DNA from 2 places in the Streptomyces sp. NPDC056883 genome. Region 2 is predicted to be linked to the other one. Evidence: predicted binding sites of a transcription regulator. Region 2 holds the regulator's gene; the other holds the start of a gene.
What was found. Region 2 encodes HrcA, which represses chaperone genes, less so after heat shock. Its sites were predicted from a motif close to TTNGCACTCNGNNNNNCNGAGTGCNAA; they were not measured.
Positions count from the first base shown of each region.

Region 1 (7,843 bases), on a different contig from region 2:
CGTCCGCGGCGAGGGCGTAGGAGAGGGGGCCGCGATTCGCGGCGACGAGCACCTGGGAAGCCATGCGGCGAACCTAGCCCGCCTCGCCTCCGGTCAAACGTCAGCGCCTGCGCGTCCGCCGGACCGAGAGGAAGACCACACCGCCGAGTGCCGTGAGCGTGGCGGCCGCCGTGCCCATCAGCCACAGCTGCCGGCCGTCAGAGCCGGTGGTGGCCAGGTTCCCGCCCGGAGAGCCCGGAGAGCCCGGGGAGCCCGGAGAGTCGTTTCCCGGGTCCGCCGGGTCCACGGGGTCCACAGGAGGCACCGGCAGCGGTCGCGGCTGCTGTGTGGTGGACGGCGTGGGCGACGGGACGGTGGGCGAGGGGGATGAGGAAGGAGTCGCCGACGCGGATGCCGACGGGGACGGGGACGCCGAGGTCGACGGCGACGGGGACGCCGAGGTGCTCGGCGAGGGTGACGGGGACGTGGACGCCGAAGTAGACGGGGACGGGGACGGCGACGCCGAAGTCGACGGGGACGGCGACGGGTCCGGGGGTGTGATCACCGGCGGGGCCGGTGCGCACGCCGGGTCCTTCGAGCCGTTCTCGCAGTTCGTGCGGCCGCTCTCCGCGACCACGTGGTTCGTCAGCTTGCCGTCGCCGGTCAGGGGGTCGTTGACCTTCACCTTGTAGGTGATCGTCGCCGTCTTCCCCTGCGGGACGTCGCCCGTCCAGGACAGCTTCGGCGCCGTGTACGAGGCCGTACCGAGGTCCGCGGTCACCACCCCGTCGAAGGCCGCGTCGTCCAGCAGCTCCGTCAGGTCGTCCGTCAGCTTGGCGTTCGGGTAATCCAGGCTGCTGATGTTCTTCGCGGTGATCGTGTAGGTCACCGTGTCACCGGGCGCGACCGACTTCGCGGGCGAGGCCGTCTTCTTCACCTCCAGGTCCGGCACCGGCACGGCCAGCGCGAACTGCGAGATGACGTACGTGTCCCCGCGCGTGCGGAACGTCAGGTCGGCGGAGGTGGCGCCGGCCGGCAGCGCCGTCGCCGGGACGGCGAAGGACTTCGCGTCGATGCTGAGGTTGTTGACGTGCTGCGGTTCCAGCGAGCCGTCGGCCGAGCTGGTGAAGAAGTTGTCGGTCGCCCCGTTCACGGGGTTGGTGATGTTCGCGCCGTTCACGCGGAACTGGTCGCCCTTGGTGTTCCAGTCGCCTTCGTACGCCGTCGCGCTGGCCCGGACCGGGCCGTCGCCGGTGCGGTAGAAGCCCTTGACCTTGACCGTGGTGTCGGGGTCGGCCGAGCGCTGGAGCACGTGGCCGCCGTAGACGTAGACGTTGCGCCGCTCGGGCGCGTGCTCGTTCGGGCCGGGGTACGCGTACACGACCGTCAGGGACCAGCCGGCGACGCAGCCGCGCCCCTGTGGGGCCCAGATGTTGCCGACGGCGACGGTCACCGGGGAGCCGGTGGTCACGTCGGCGAAGGCGGCGGTGACGTCGGACTCGCCCGTGTAGTAGTGCGGGCCGCCCGTCTGCGCCGGGTCCTCGACCATGTCGGACAGGGTCACCGGGCGGTCGGCGCCCGTGCCGACCTTGAGGACGGGGCGGGTGGTCAGCGGATCGCCGGGCGCGGGAACCGCGTCCGCGCCGGAGACGTCGCACCGCTTGATGAGGTGGGAGCCGAGCTTGTACGTGCCGTTGTTGCCGCCCCAGAAGAGCCGCGCGTACGCCACTTCCGCGCCCGGGGGCACGGTGAGCCGGGCGCTGCTGGAGGCGCCCGTGTTGGTGCCGGTTCCGAGTCCGGCGGCGTCGACCGGGCGGGCGACGAAGTCGTTGTTGTTCTTCGTGCCCCCGCCCCGCTGGACCTCGGCGCACTCGGCGGCCTCGGCGGGTGGTGTCTGGGGGCAGTCCATCACCGTGTTGCCGAGCGTGACGAAGTCCCCGTAGAGCGCCTCGTCGTACCGCTTCTCGAAGGGGGAGACCACCTCCGCGGATGCGGGCCCGCTCAGCGAGCCGATCAGCAGGGCGGCGCCGCCGGCCGCCGCGAGGGCGGTTCCCCATACATGTCTGAAACGTATAAACCCCATGAAAGGGAAATTAGACCTAAAGGGACATAATTCTCGGCTACGCCACGCGACGGTGCGCGTACTCCTCGATGTCCCGCATCGGCGGCCGCTCCTCGGTGTCCACGGCGTAGGTGTGCGGTACGAAGCCCTCCGGGCCGCGCTCGAACTGCGTCAGCTCGGGGCGTACGAGGTGCCCGCGCGAGAGCCGCACCTGGGCCGTGCGGTAGATCGCGGCGGCCATCCGGCCCAGGGCCTGCCCGTCCTGGTGCCGGTGCAGCCGTACGCCCACGTCCACCTGGGCCAGCGCGTCCAGCCCGGCCGTGTGCAGGGCGTCCACCAGCAGGCCCAGCTCGACCCCGTAGCCGACGGGGAACGGCAGCCGTTCCAGCAGCTCGCGGCGGACGGCGTACTCGCCGCCGAGCGGCTGGACGAAGCCGGCCAGCTGCGGCCAGTGGAGGTTGAGCAGGGGGCGGGCCACCAGCTCCGTGACCCGGCCGCCCTGGCCGTGGGCCTTGGTGGAGGGGAGACCGGTCGGGTCGCTGAATTCGGCGCCGAGCGGCCGGTCGTACATCGCCTTGACGAACCGCACGTCGGGATCGGTCAGCAGCGGGCCGACGATCCCCGAGACGAAGGTGGCCGAGAAATCGCGCAGGTCGGCGTCCACGAAGCAGACGATGTCACCGGTGGTGGCCAGCAGCGAGCGCCACAGCACCTCGCCCTTGCCGGGCACCGCCGGGATCCGCGGCAGGACCTCGTCGCGGTGCACCACCCGGGCCCCGGCCTTGGCCGCGACCTCCGCGGTGCGGTCGGTGGAGCCCGAGTCGATTACGACTAGTTCGTCGACCAGGGGCACCGGCAGGCCCTCGATCAGATCGCGCCGGATCACCTCGACGATCCGGCCGACCGTCGCCTCCTCGTTCAGCGCCGGCAACACCACGCTCACCGTGGTCCCCGCTGCCCGCTTGGCGGAAAGCAGCTGGCCGAGCGGTCGGTCGGCGGCGGACCAGGAGCGGTCTGCCAACCAGCGCTCCACCTCTTCCAGCACCTTCAGCACTCCCTGGTTCTTCACTGGTCGTTCACTGGTTTGGCCCGAAATGTGATCCATCTCGCGGTTCGGACGGCTGTCTCAACCACCCGGGCCTTCGGTTACAGTCTTGAACAACGCGATGGTCCACCGCATGCCGGGGGGCCCGCGTACAAACGCACCGGCGCGCCACAGAGCGCGTGTGCCGGTGCCATACCGCTCATCCAGAGGGGCAGAGGGACACGGCCCGTTGAAGCCCCGGCAACCCTCCAGTCGGTTCTCGCGATCGCGCATTCCAGCGCCGCCAGCGAGGTCCCCGGCTAGGGAAGGTGCCAATTCCGTCTCATGGCGAAGTGCGCCATGGGGAAGATGAGGAGAAAGGGCCTCGCCATCATGGCTGCACAGTCTGTCGCAACCTCTGCCGAAACCGTCGAAACCGCTGTCGTTGAAACCAGCACAGCCGGCACCTCTGTCGATCTCGGTCCCGCCACCGGCCTTTCCTGTCGTGAGTGCGGTACCCGCTTCGAGCTCGGCCCGATCTTCGCCTGCGCCGAGTGCTTCGGACCGCTCGAAGTCGCCTACGAGCTGCCCCTGGGCGACCCGGAAGCCCTGCGCGCCGCCATCGAGGCCGGCCCGAACAACATCTGGCGCTACGCGCCGCTGCTGCCCGTCCCGGCGGACGTGGCCTCCAAGCCGAGCCTGAACCCCGGCTTCACCAAGCTCGTGGACGCGGCCAACCTGGCCAAGGAGTTCGGCGTCACCGGCAAGCTGTACGTCAAGGACGACTCCGGCAACCCGACGCACTCCTTCAAGGACCGCGTCGTGGCCATCGCCGTCGAGGCCGCCCGCGCCTTCGGCTTCACCACCCTCTCCTGCTCCTCCACCGGCAACCTGGCCGGCGCCGTCGGCGCCGCGGCCGCCCGCGCCGGCTTCCGCTCCTGCGTGTTCATCCCGCACGACCTGGAGCAGGGCAAGGTCGTCATGGCCGGTGTCTACGGTGGCGACCTGGTCGGCATCGAGGGCAACTACGACGACGTCAACCGCTTCTGCTCCGAGCTCATCGGCGACCCGCTGGGCGAGGGCTGGGGCTTCGTCAACGTCAACCTGCGCCCGTACTACGGCGAGGGTTCCAAGACCCTGGCGTACGAGATCTGCGAGCAGCTCGGCTGGCAGCTGCCCGACCAGATCGTCATCCCGATCGCGTCCGGCTCGCAGCTCACGAAGATCGACAAGGGTCTGCAGGAGCTGATCAAGCTCGGCCTCGTCGAGGACAAGCCGTACAAGATCTTCGGCGCCCAGGCCGAGGGCTGCTCGCCCGTCTCGACCGCCTTCAAGGCCGGTCACGAGGTGGTCCGCCCGCAGAAGCCGAACACCATCGCCAAGTCGCTGGCCATCGGCAACCCGGCGGACGGCCCGTACGTCCTGGACATCGCGCGCCGCACCGGCGGCTTCGTCGAGGACGTCAACGACGAGCAGGTCGTCGAGGCCATCAAGATCCTCGCCCAGACCGAGGGCATCTTCGCCGAGACCGCGGGCGGCGTGACCGTCGGCGTGACGAAGAAGCTCATCGAGGACGGGCACCTCGACCCCACGCTGACCACCGTGATCCTGAACACCGGTGACGGCCTCAAGACCCTGGAGGCGGTGGCCGAAGGTGGTGGCCAGACCGCCACCATCCGGCCCAGCCTGGACGCGTTCCGCGCCGCCAACCTGGCCTGATCTCTCTCCCTGCACACCGGAAAGGCAGTAGCGCCATGAGCGTCAACGTCCGCATCCCCACCATCCTGCGCACCTACACCGGCGGCCAGGCCGAGGTCTCCGCCGAGGGCGCGACCCTCGAAGAGGTCATCCAGTCCCTGGAGGCCAGCCACCCCGGCATCGCCGCGCGCGTCCTGGACGACCAGGGCAAGCTGCGCCGCTTCGTCAACGTCTACGTGAACGACGACGACGTGCGCTTCGAGGGCGGGCTGCAGACGTCCACTCCGGACGGCGCCGGCGTCTCGATCATCCCCGCCGTCGCGGGCGGCTGCTGAGCCTTCGCGGGACTTCGTGGGCCTTCTCGGGCCTTCGGGAGACTTCGTAGGGCTTCGTGAGACCTCGTAGAAACTGAATTGCCCCCTCCGTTACCAAACGGAGGGGGCAATTCTGCTTGGTTGGGCGCGGTAGAGTTGGGGAAGTCCCCTCCGCTGTTCTTGCCCGCCGCATATGAGCGGGTCGCGTGAGGGTTGACATTGAGTCAACATGCAAGTGCGCTATGGGTCGTTGGCGGCGTTTGTCCGGCCCGAGTTGCCCTGGAATATTCCTGGTTTTCACCCTATTTCAATCTTTTGCCGTGTCCAGAATTCTCGTCGGAATGACCTGTTGCAGACAGCAGCCGTGCGGATACATTCAGCCCCGGTCGAGGCGTTCCGGCGCAAGTTCTGACCCGGGACCGCGAAGTGCGGTCCCGCGCAAGGGCCAGTAATAGGGGAGTTAGGCATGGCTCAGGGCACCGTCAAGTGGTTCAACGCGGAGAAGGGCTACGGCTTCATCGCGGTCGACGGTGGTGCGGATGTGTTCGTCCACTACAGCGCCATCCAGATGGACGGGTACCGCACCCTTGAAGAGGGTCAGCGGGTCGAATTCGAGATCTCGCAGGGCCAGAAGGGTCCGCAGGCGGACATGGTCAAGCTCGCCGCCGGCTAGTCCGACCGCGATCGACCACCGACACGTACGGGGCCGCGCACAGCGGCCGCGCACGACGGCACAACGGCATATGTACGAGGGGCCCACATCCTGGACACGGGATGCGGGCCCCTCGTGCGTGGCGGCTCCGGCGCCCTTGCGGCGTCTGGGTGTTCATCCCGGGTTGCCCGAAGCCGCTTGCACTCGGGGGGGTCGAGTGCTAATCATTGGCGTTAGCACTCTCCGAGTGAGAGTGCTACTAAACGAGGACCGGGTCGGTGAGGCCCGCAGGGTCCGGTGGGAAGGAACCGCCGGGCACGCAGGCCGTCCGTCGCGGGCGCGGGCGCGGTCCGGGAGCAATCCACCGCTGTCCGGGAGGACCACTTCAGATGGCCAAGATCATTGCGTTCGACGAGGAGGCCCGCCGCGGCCTCGAGCGTGGGATGAACCAGCTCGCCGACGCCGTCAAGGTCACCCTTGGCCCCAAGGGTCGCAACGTCGTCCTTGAGAAGAAGTGGGGCGCCCCCACGATCACCAACGATGGTGTCTCCATCGCCAAGGAGATCGAGCTCGAGGACCCGTACGAGAAGATCGGCGCCGAGCTGGTCAAGGAAGTCGCCAAGAAGACGGACGACGTCGCCGGCGACGGTACGACCACCGCCACCGTTCTCGCCCAGGCGCTCGTCCGCGAGGGCCTGCGCAACGTGGCCGCCGGTGCGAACCCGATGGCCCTCAAGCGCGGTATCGAGAAGGCCGTCGAGGCCGTCTCCGCCGCCCTGCTGGCGCAGGCCAAGGACGTCGAGACCAAGGAGCAGATCGCTTCCACGGCCTCCATCTCCGCCGCCGACACCCAGATCGGCGAGCTCATCGCCGAGGCCATGGACAAGGTCGGCAAGGAAGGCGTCATCACGGTCGAGGAGTCGCAGACCTTCGGCCTGGAGCTCGAGCTCACCGAGGGCATGCGCTTCGACAAGGGCTACATCTCGGCGTACTTCGCCACCGACATGGAGCGCATGGAGTCGTCCCTCGACGACCCGTACATCCTGATCGTCAACTCCAAGATCGGCTCGGTCAAGGACCTGCTGCCGCTCCTGGAGAAGGTCATGCAGTCCGGCAAGCCGCTGCTGATCATCGCCGAGGACGTCGAGGGCGAGGCGCTCTCCACCCTCGTCGTCAACAAGATCCGCGGCACCTTCAAGTCCGTCGCCGTCAAGGCCCCGGGCTTCGGTGACCGTCGCAAGGCCATGCTCGGCGACATCGCCATCCTCACGGGCGGCACGGTCATCTCCGAGGAGGTCGGCCTCAAGCTCGAGAACGCCGGTCTCGACCTGCTCGGCCGCGCCCGCAAGGTCGTCATCACCAAGGACGAGACCACCATCGTCGACGGTGCCGGTGACAGCGACCAGGTCCAGGGTCGCGTCAACCAGATCCGCGCCGAGATCGAGAACTCCGACTCGGACTACGACCGCGAGAAGCTGCAGGAGCGCCTGGCGAAGCTCGCCGGCGGTGTTGCGGTCATCAAGGCCGGCGCCGCGACCGAGGTCGAGCTCAAGGAGCGCAAGCACCGCATCGAGGACGCCGTTCGCAACGCGAAGGCGGCCGTCGAAGAGGGCATCGTCGCCGGTGGCGGCGTGGCCCTGCTGCAGGCCTCCTCGGTCTTCGAGAAGCTCGAGCTCACCGGCGACGAGGCGACCGGCGCCAACGCCGTCAAGCTCGCGCTGGAGGCCCCGCTCAAGCAGATCGCCGTCAACGGTGGTCTCGAGGGTGGCGTCGTCGTGGAGAAGGTCCGCAACCTGCAGATCGGTTGGGGCCTGAACGCCGCGACCGGCGAGTACGTCGACATGATCGCCCAGGGCATCATCGACCCGGCGAAGGTCACCCGCTCTGCCCTGCAGAACGCGGCGTCGATCGCGGCCCTCTTCCTCACCACCGAGGCCGTCATCGCCGACAAGCCCGAGAAGGCCGGCGCCGCTGCCGGCGGCGGCATGCCGGGCGGCGACATGGACTTCTGATCCACCCCCGGGCTCCGGCCCGAAGGTAGATCGGCTGTTCTTCACGTACCGAGGGCGGCACCCCTTCCTGACGGAGGGGGTGCCGCCCTCGGGCGTTTCCGC
Region 1 covers NZ_JBHUBS010000021.1:29,829-37,671, reverse strand. Annotated here, with positions in the region: gene ACFRU2_RS35055 (trehalose-6-phosphate synthase) at 1-64, opposite strand, end outside; gene ACFRU2_RS35050 (isopeptide-forming domain-containing fimbrial protein) at 101-2,062, opposite strand; gene ACFRU2_RS35045 (glucosyl-3-phosphoglycerate synthase) at 2,100-3,086, opposite strand; SAM riboswitch class I at 3,283-3,441, shown strand; gene thrC (threonine synthase) at 3,435-4,784, shown strand; gene ACFRU2_RS35035 (ubiquitin-like small modifier protein 1) at 4,820-5,098, shown strand; gene ACFRU2_RS35030 (cold-shock protein) at 5,544-5,750, shown strand; gene groL (chaperonin GroEL) at 6,119-7,741, shown strand.
Region 1: groL (chaperonin GroEL) is a predicted target of HrcA. The motif match lies at 5,927-5,953, and genes of this name have one in related genera.

Region 2 (7,843 bases):
AGGAGGAAACCGCGGGGTTCGAGGGGGAAGACGCGGCGCTTGCCGAAGCGGTCCTCCAGGGTGACCGTGCCCGCCTCGCAGGCCACCACCGCGCCGCAGAAGTCCGTACCCGCCACCTCGACCACCAGATCGGGATCGGCCGGCACCTCCGGCACGGGCTTGGCGCGCTTCCACTGCGGGGTCAGGTCGGGGGAGTACTCACGCATCCGGCCGAGGGTAGGAGAGCGGGCCGTCTCAGGTGTCCGACACGCCGAAACGGGCCGCCAGTGTGTCGCGTTGGGCACGTACGAAGGCCGCGTCGACCACCGCTCCGTGACCCGGTACGTACAGAGCGTCGTCCCCGCCCAGGGCGAGGAGCCGGTCCAGGGCCGCCGGCCACTGCCGCGGCACCGCGTCCGGACCCGCCTGCGGCTCGCCCGATTCCTCGACCAGGTCCCCGCAGAAGACCACCTCGCGCTCACCGGGCACGAAGGCGGCCAGATCGTACCGGGTGTGCCCCGGGCCCACGTTCGCCAGCAGCACCTGCACCCCGCCCAGGTCGAGCGTCCACTCGCCCGACACCAGGTGCCGGGGGAGCACCAGCAGATCCGCCGCCTCGGCCGCCTCGGCCGCCGCCAGGCCGTGCCGGACCGCGTCCGCCCGCAGCTCGTCCCGGCTCACGGAGAGCAGGGCGTCCAGCCCGACCGGACCGTAGACCTCGGCCCCCGCGAACGCCGCACCGCCCAACACGTGGTCGAAATGTCCGTGTGTGAATGCGAGATGGGTCACGCGCCGGCCCGCCAGCCACTCCGCTTCGGTGCGCACCAGCGCCCCTTCGCGCAGGGAGGACCCGGGGTCGATCAGAAGGGCGGAATCCTCGCCCACCACCAGTCCCACGGTGCAGTCCCACACCGGCAGGCGTCGCCGGCCGGCCCGTTCGGTGAGCCGTTCCCAGCCCGCCTCTTCCCAACGCACGTCCATGCCGCGACGCTACCTTGGCGGGCCGCCCTTGCTAGGGGTGTACCACCCCGCCGTACACTGACCGGGGGATCTCTGGCACTCGAACGCTCAGAGTGCCAACAGACCGAGTCGGTCGAAGCAACGGACGACGGAAACGATGGAGGTGTGCGCGATGCTCAGCGAACGCAGACTCGAAGTGCTGCGCGCCATCGTCCAGGACTACGTCGGGACGGAGGAGCCGGTCGGCTCCAAGGCGCTCACCGAGCGGCACCGGCTCGGCGTCTCGCCCGCCACCGTGCGCAACGACATGGCCGTGCTGGAGGACGAGGGCTACATCGCCCAGCCCCACACCAGCGCCGGCCGGATCCCCACCGACAAGGGCTACCGCCTCTTCGTCGACAAGCTGGCGGGGGTCAAACCGCTGTCGACGCCCGAGCGCCGGGCCATCCAGAACTTCCTCGACGGGGCCGTGGACCTCGACGACGTCGTCGGCCGTACGGTGCGGCTGCTCGCGCAGCTCACCCGGCAGGTCGCCGTCGTCCAGTACCCGTCGCTCACCCGCTCCACCGTCCGGCACGTCGAGCTGCTCTCGCTGGCCCCGGCCCGCCTGATGCTCGTCCTCATCACGGACACCGGCCGGGTCGAGCAGCGGCTCGTCGACTGCCAGGCCCCCTTCGGGGAGGCCTCGCTCGCGGACCTGCGGGCCCGCCTCAACAGCCGTGTCGTCGGCCGCCGGTTCACCGACGTGCCGCCGCTGGTGAAGGACCTTCCGGAGTCCTTCGAGAACGAGGACCGGGTGACGGTGCGAGCCGTCCTCGACACCCTTCTCGAAACGCTGGTCGAGGAGGCGGAGGAGCGGCTGATGATCGGCGGCACCGCCAACCTCACCCGCTTCGGACACGATTTTCCCCTGACGATCAGGCCGGTGCTCGAAGCGCTGGAGGAGCAGGTCGTGCTCCTCAAGCTGCTGGGCGAGGCCAGTGAGTCGGGAATGGCCGTAAAGATCGGGCATGAGAACGCCTACGAGGGACTGAACTCCACGTCCGTCGTCTCGGTCGGCTACGGTTCGGGCGGCGAAGCAGTCGCCAAACTCGGCGTGGTCGGACCGACCCGCATGGACTACCCCGGAACGATGGGAGCGGTACGCGCAGTGGCACGTTACGTCGGACAGATCCTGGCGGAGTCGTAAGTGGCCACGGACTACTACGCCGTTCTCGGCGTGCGCCGCGACGCATCGCAGGACGAGATCAAGAAGGCATTCCGGCGGCTCGCCCGCGAGCTGCACCCGGATGTGAACCCCGATCCCAAGACGCAAGAGCGTTTCAAGGAGATCAACGCCGCCTACGAGGTCCTCTCGGACCCGCAGAAGAAGCAGGTCTTCGACCTCGGCGGCGACCCGCTGTCCTCCTCGGGCGGCGGCGGAGCCGGCGGCTTCGGAGCGGGCGGCTTCGGCAACTTCTCCGACATCATGGACGCCTTCTTCGGCCAGTCCTCGCAGCGCGGACCGCGCTCGCGGACCCGCCGCGGCCAGGACGCCATGATCCGCCTCGACCTGGAACTGGACGAGGCGGCCTTCGGCACGACCAAGGACATCCAGGTCGACACGGCCGTCGTCTGCACCACCTGTTCCGGCGAGGGTGCCGCCCCCGGCACCTCGGCGCAGACGTGTGACATGTGCCGCGGCCGCGGTGAGGTCTCGCAGGTCACCCGGTCCTTCCTGGGCCAGGTCATGACCTCGCGGCCCTGCCCGCAGTGCCAGGGCTTCGGCACCGTGGTCCCGACCCCGTGCCCCGAGTGCGCGGGCGACGGCCGGGTCCGCTCCCGCCGCAGCCTCACCGTCAAGATCCCGGCCGGCGTCGAGAACGGCACCCGGATCCAGCTCGCGGGCGAGGGCGAGGTCGGCCCCGGCGGCGGCCCCGCCGGCGACCTGTACGTGGAGATCCACGAGCTGCCGCACCCGACGTTCCAGCGGCGCGGGGACGACCTGCACTGCACGGTCACCATCCCGATGACGGCGGCGGCCCTGGGCACCAAGTGCCCGCTGGAGACGCTGGACGGCCTGGAGGAGATCGACATCCGGCCCGGCACCGGGTCCGGGCAGGCGATCCCGCTGCACGGACGCGGCGTCACCCACCTGCGCGGCGGCGGGCGCGGCGACCTGATCGTGCACGTCGAGGTCACCACCCCGGGCAAGCTGGACGCGCAGCAGGAGGACCTGCTGCGCCAGCTGGCCAAGCTGCGCGGCGAGGAGCGGCCGATGGGCCAGTTCGCGCCGGGCCAGCAAGGCCTGTTCAGCCGCCTGAAGGACGCCTTCAACGGGCGCTGAGCAGCGCGCGCAGCAGCGTACGAGAACACCTGCGAGCCTGGTCCGGGAATCCCCGGACCGGGCTCGCGGCATGCGGGGCGGCGGGGCGGCGGCGGTATTCGGGCACCCCGGTGAACGGGACTATGCCAGGCGAATGCCGTGATTCGGTCCCGTGAGCGGGACATGGCACGATGCAGCTCATGTCCTCCGCACCGAACGGTCTCTTCGCGTACCCGATCGTGCAGGCGCCCATGGCGGGCGGCGCGTCCTGCCCGCCGCTCGCGGCCGCCGTGTGCGAAGCGGGCGGACTGGGATTCCTCGCCGGCGGCTACAAGACCGCCGACGGCATGTACCAGGAGATCAAGCGGCTGCGCGCGCTCACCCGCCGCCCCTTCGGCGTCAACCTCTTCCTGCCGCAGTCCTCCCACGTGGACCCGGCGGCCCTGGAGGTCTACCGCGGGCACCTCGCCAACGAGGCCGCCTGGTACGGGATCTCCCTCGCCGACGAGGACATCATCGGCACCAACGACGACGGCTACGACGCCAAACTGGCCATTCTCATCGAAGACCCGGTACCCGTGGTCTCCTTCACCTTCGGCCTGCCCTCGCCCGCGGCCTTCACCTGCCTGCGCAAGGTCGGTACGTACACGATCGCCACCGTCACCTCCGTCGAGGAGGCCCGCGCCGCCCAGGCGGCCGGCGCCGACGCCGTCTGCGTCCAGGGCGTGGAGGCGGGCGGCCACCAGGGCACCCACCGCGACGACCCGCAGGGCGACGGCACGGCCGGAGTCGGCCTGCTCGCGCTCGTCGCGCAGGTGCGCGAGGCCGTGGCCCTCCCGATCATCGCGGCGGGCGGCCTGATGCGCGGCTCGCAGATCGCCGCGCTGCTCGCCGCCGGCGCGGAGGCCGCACAGCTCGGCACGGCCTTCCTGGCCTGCCCGGAGTCCGGCGCGCACCCCCTGCACAAGAAGGCGCTGACCGACCCGCTGTTCGTCCGGACGGAGCTGACCCGGGCCTTCTCCGGGCGGCCGGCCCGCGGACTGGTCAACCGGTTCATGCGCGAGCACGGCCCGTACGCCCCGGCCGCGTACCCGCAGGTCCACCACCTGACCGCGCCGCTGCGCAAGGCCGCCGCCGCGGCCGGGGACCCGCAGGGTATGGCCCTGTGGGCGGGCCAGGGCCACCGGCTGGCACGGGCCCTGCCGGCCGGGGAACTGGTGGAGGTGCTCGCGGCGGAACTCGGCGCGGCCCAGAACGCGTTGAAGGCAATGCAGATGAGGAGTGCGTCATGACCGCCCCGGTGTTCGTGGTCGAAAAGGTTCCCGCGGGGCCGGAGTTCGTCCTGGACGGCTCTGAGGGCCGCCACGCGGTCTCCGTGAAGCGGCTGGCCCCCGGCGAGGCCCTCGTGCTGACCGACGGCCGGGGCGGCTGGGCCGAGGCCGTCGTGACGGCCGCCGAGGGCAAGGACCGCCTCGTCGTCTCCGTGTCCGGGGTCTTCGAGGAGCCGGAGCCGGCCGTCCGGATCACCGTCGTCCAGGCCCTGCCCAAGGGCGACCGGGGCGAGGTCGCCGTCGAGACCATGACGGAGACCGGCGTCGACGCGATCGTGCCCTGGCAGGCCTCGCGCTGCATCACCCAGTGGCGCGGCGACCGCGGCGCCAAATCCCTCGCCAAGTGGCGGGCCACCGCCCGCGAATCCGGCAAGCAGTCCCGTCGGGTCCGCTTCCCCGAGGTCGCGGAGGCGCTGTCGACCAAGCAGGTCGCGGCGCTGCTCGCGGAGGCCGACCTCGCGGTGGTCCTGCACGAGGACCGGGACGCCCCTTCGGGCGCGCTGGCCTCCGCGGAACTGCCCGCCGCAGGCTCCATCGTCCTGGTCGTCGGACCCGAGGGCGGGGTCTCCCCGGACGAACTCGCCGCCTTCGCCGCGGCCGGGGCGCACCCGTACCGGCTGGGCCGCTCCGTCCTGCGCACCTCCACGGCGGGCACGGCCGCGGCGGCGGTGCTGCTGGCGCGGACGGGGCGCTGGTCCTGACGGGCTGCCGGCCCTGACGGCTGCCGGTCCTGACGGGCCGCCGGTCCTGACCGGTTGACCGGTTGACCGGTCCGGACGGTGGCGGTGGATACGATGCCGGAACCGATCACCCGTCACGAAGGGCTCAGCACATGGCCGGGGAACCGCAGGCCGACTGCCTGTTCTGCAAGATCGTCGCGGGGACCATTCCCGCGACGGTCGTCCGGGAGACGGACACGACCGTCGCCTTCCGCGACATCAATCCGCAGGCACCCACCCACGTCCTCGTCATCCCGAAGGCGCACTACCCCGACGCCGCCTCCCTCGCGGCCGCGGAGCCCGGGATCGCCGCCGACGTCCTGACCGAAGCCGGCCGCGTCGCGGTCGACGAGGGGCTCGCCGACCACGCCTACCGGCTCGTCTTCAACACCGGCGCCAGGGCCGGGCAGGTCGTCTTCCACGCGCACGCGCACGTCCTCGGCGGCCGCGGCTTCGAATGGCCCCCGGGATAGACCGTGTCCGTACGAGAATTCGTGGTCCTCGGCACCGCCAGCCAGGTGCCCACCCGCCACCGCAACCACAACGGCTACCTGCTGCGCTGGGACGGCGAGGGCATCCTCTTCGATCCCGGCGAGGGCACCCAGCGCCAGATGCTCCGCGCCGGGGTGGCCGCGCACGACATCAACCGGATCTGTGTCACCCACTTCCACGGTGACCACAGCCTCGGCCTCGCCGGGGTCATCCAGCGGATCAACCTCGACCGGGTCCCGCACCCCGTCACCGCCCACTACCCGGCGTCCGGACAGAAGTTCTTCGACCGGCTGCGGTACGCCACGGCCTACCGCGAGACCGTGCAGCTCGCGGAGGAGCCGGTGGCCGAGGACGGGGTCCTGGCCCGCGGGGAGGCGTACACCCTGGACGCCGTACGGCTCTCGCACCCCGTGGAGTCCTTCGGCTACCGGGTCACCGAGCCCGACGGGCGCCGGATACGGCCCGAACTGCTCGCCCGGCACGGCATCAAGGGGCCGGACGTGGGCCGGATCCAGCGTGAGGGCAGCCTCGGCGGGGTCACCCTCGACGAGGTCAGCGAGGCGCGGGCCGGACAGCGGTTCGCCTTCGTCATGGACACCCGGCTCTGCGAGGGCGTCGAGGCGCTCGCGGCGGGCTGCGACATGCTGGTGATCGAGTCGACCTTCCTCGACGAGGACGTCCAACTCGCCACCGACCACGGGCACCTCACCGCCGGGCAGGCGGCCCGGGTGGCGCGGGACGGGGGTGTGCGGCACCTCGTGCTGACGCACTTCTCGCAGCGCTACACCGACCCGTCGGAGTTCGAACGCCAGGCACGCGCGGCCGGCTTCGAGGGCGAGCTCACGATCGCCGCCGATCTCGTACGGGTCCCCGTGCCGAAGCGGGCCGGGTAGGCCGACCGCCGCCTCCTCCGACTCCTTGTGTCCGCACCTCGCCGTGCGGATGCTTGGGGTGCCGGCGCCGGCGACACCGCGGGCGGGTCCGGCACGGTGGAGCGGCGCTCGAGCGAGGGGGAGAGATGACCGGATCATGGGGGCCCGGGGCGGGCAGGGGCCGGAGCCCGAGTTCCGGGACGAGGGCCGTGGTGCCGCGGACACGGTCTTCGGAGGTGGGCCGTTCGGGGCGGACATGACGGAAGCGGGCTTCAAGGGGTTCGGGGACGCGGAGCCCGCGGGACCGCCGGACCGCGCCGAGGCCCCCGCGGTCGACGAACACGCCGGGGACGAGGCTGCCGCCGGGGCGTACGAGGACCTTGCCGTCGACGACGCCACTGCGGACGGATCCGCCCAAGGCGCGGGCGCGCAGGAGTGGCCCGATGGCGGCGGAGCCGCGGACGGCTCCTGGTCCGACCCGGCGTCGGGCGGGGCAGCGGGGGCGGCGGACCGGTAACCCCGGCGGACGGAGCCGATGCCCGCTTTCCGGCACGACCGCGTGCGTCTGCGCAGGGGCGACCGACCGGCACGACCGCCTGCCCGTACGGGACATGCGGGCGCGTCCCGGCCGCCGCCGGCGCCGCGGGTCGTGTTCGGGCGGGGCAGCAAGGCCAAGCCGGGAGAGCCACGCGGGACCGGCTGCCGGGGGCCGGGGGGAACCCTGCCGGGGCCACGGGGGAGACCGGTCGCCGTGGCCGCGCGGAGCCTGCTGAGGGCCATGCGGAGCCTGCCGGGGCGGACGTGTTGGGTCGGGGTGGCGAGGGGGCGAGCCGGGAGTGACGCCGGTCCGGCTGCCGCAGGGCCGCGGGGGCCATGGCGGGAGTGGCCACCGGGGGCCGCGCGGAGCCTGCTGAGGGCCATGTGGGGCCTGCCGGGGTGGGATGTGTTGGGTCGGGGTGGCAAGGGTCGAGCTGGGAGTGACGCCGGATCGGCTGCCGCTGGGCCATGGGGGTCATGGCGGGGGTGGCCCGGGGGCCGCGCGGAGCCTGCCGGGGTGGGACGTGTTGGGGCGGGGATCGGCTGCCGCAGGGGCGCGGGGGCCGCGCGGAGCCTGCTGGGGGCGCCGGAGGCGGGAGTTGGCGGCCGGGCGGGGGGAGGTGGCTCGCCTTGTGTCGGACGGGGGTT
Region 2 covers NZ_JBHUBS010000004.1:137,251-145,093, forward strand. Annotated here, with positions in the region: gene ACFRU2_RS12460 (DUF3097 domain-containing protein) at 1-206, opposite strand, end outside; gene ACFRU2_RS12465 (MBL fold metallo-hydrolase) at 235-960, opposite strand; gene hrcA (heat-inducible transcriptional repressor HrcA) at 1,112-2,128, shown strand; gene dnaJ (molecular chaperone DnaJ) at 2,129-3,265, shown strand; gene ACFRU2_RS12480 (nitronate monooxygenase) at 3,445-4,536, shown strand; gene ACFRU2_RS12485 (16S rRNA (uracil(1498)-N(3))-methyltransferase) at 4,533-5,276, shown strand; gene ACFRU2_RS12490 (histidine triad nucleotide-binding protein) at 5,408-5,767, shown strand; gene ACFRU2_RS12495 (ribonuclease Z) at 5,771-6,679, shown strand; gene ACFRU2_RS12500 (hypothetical protein) at 6,816-7,175, shown strand.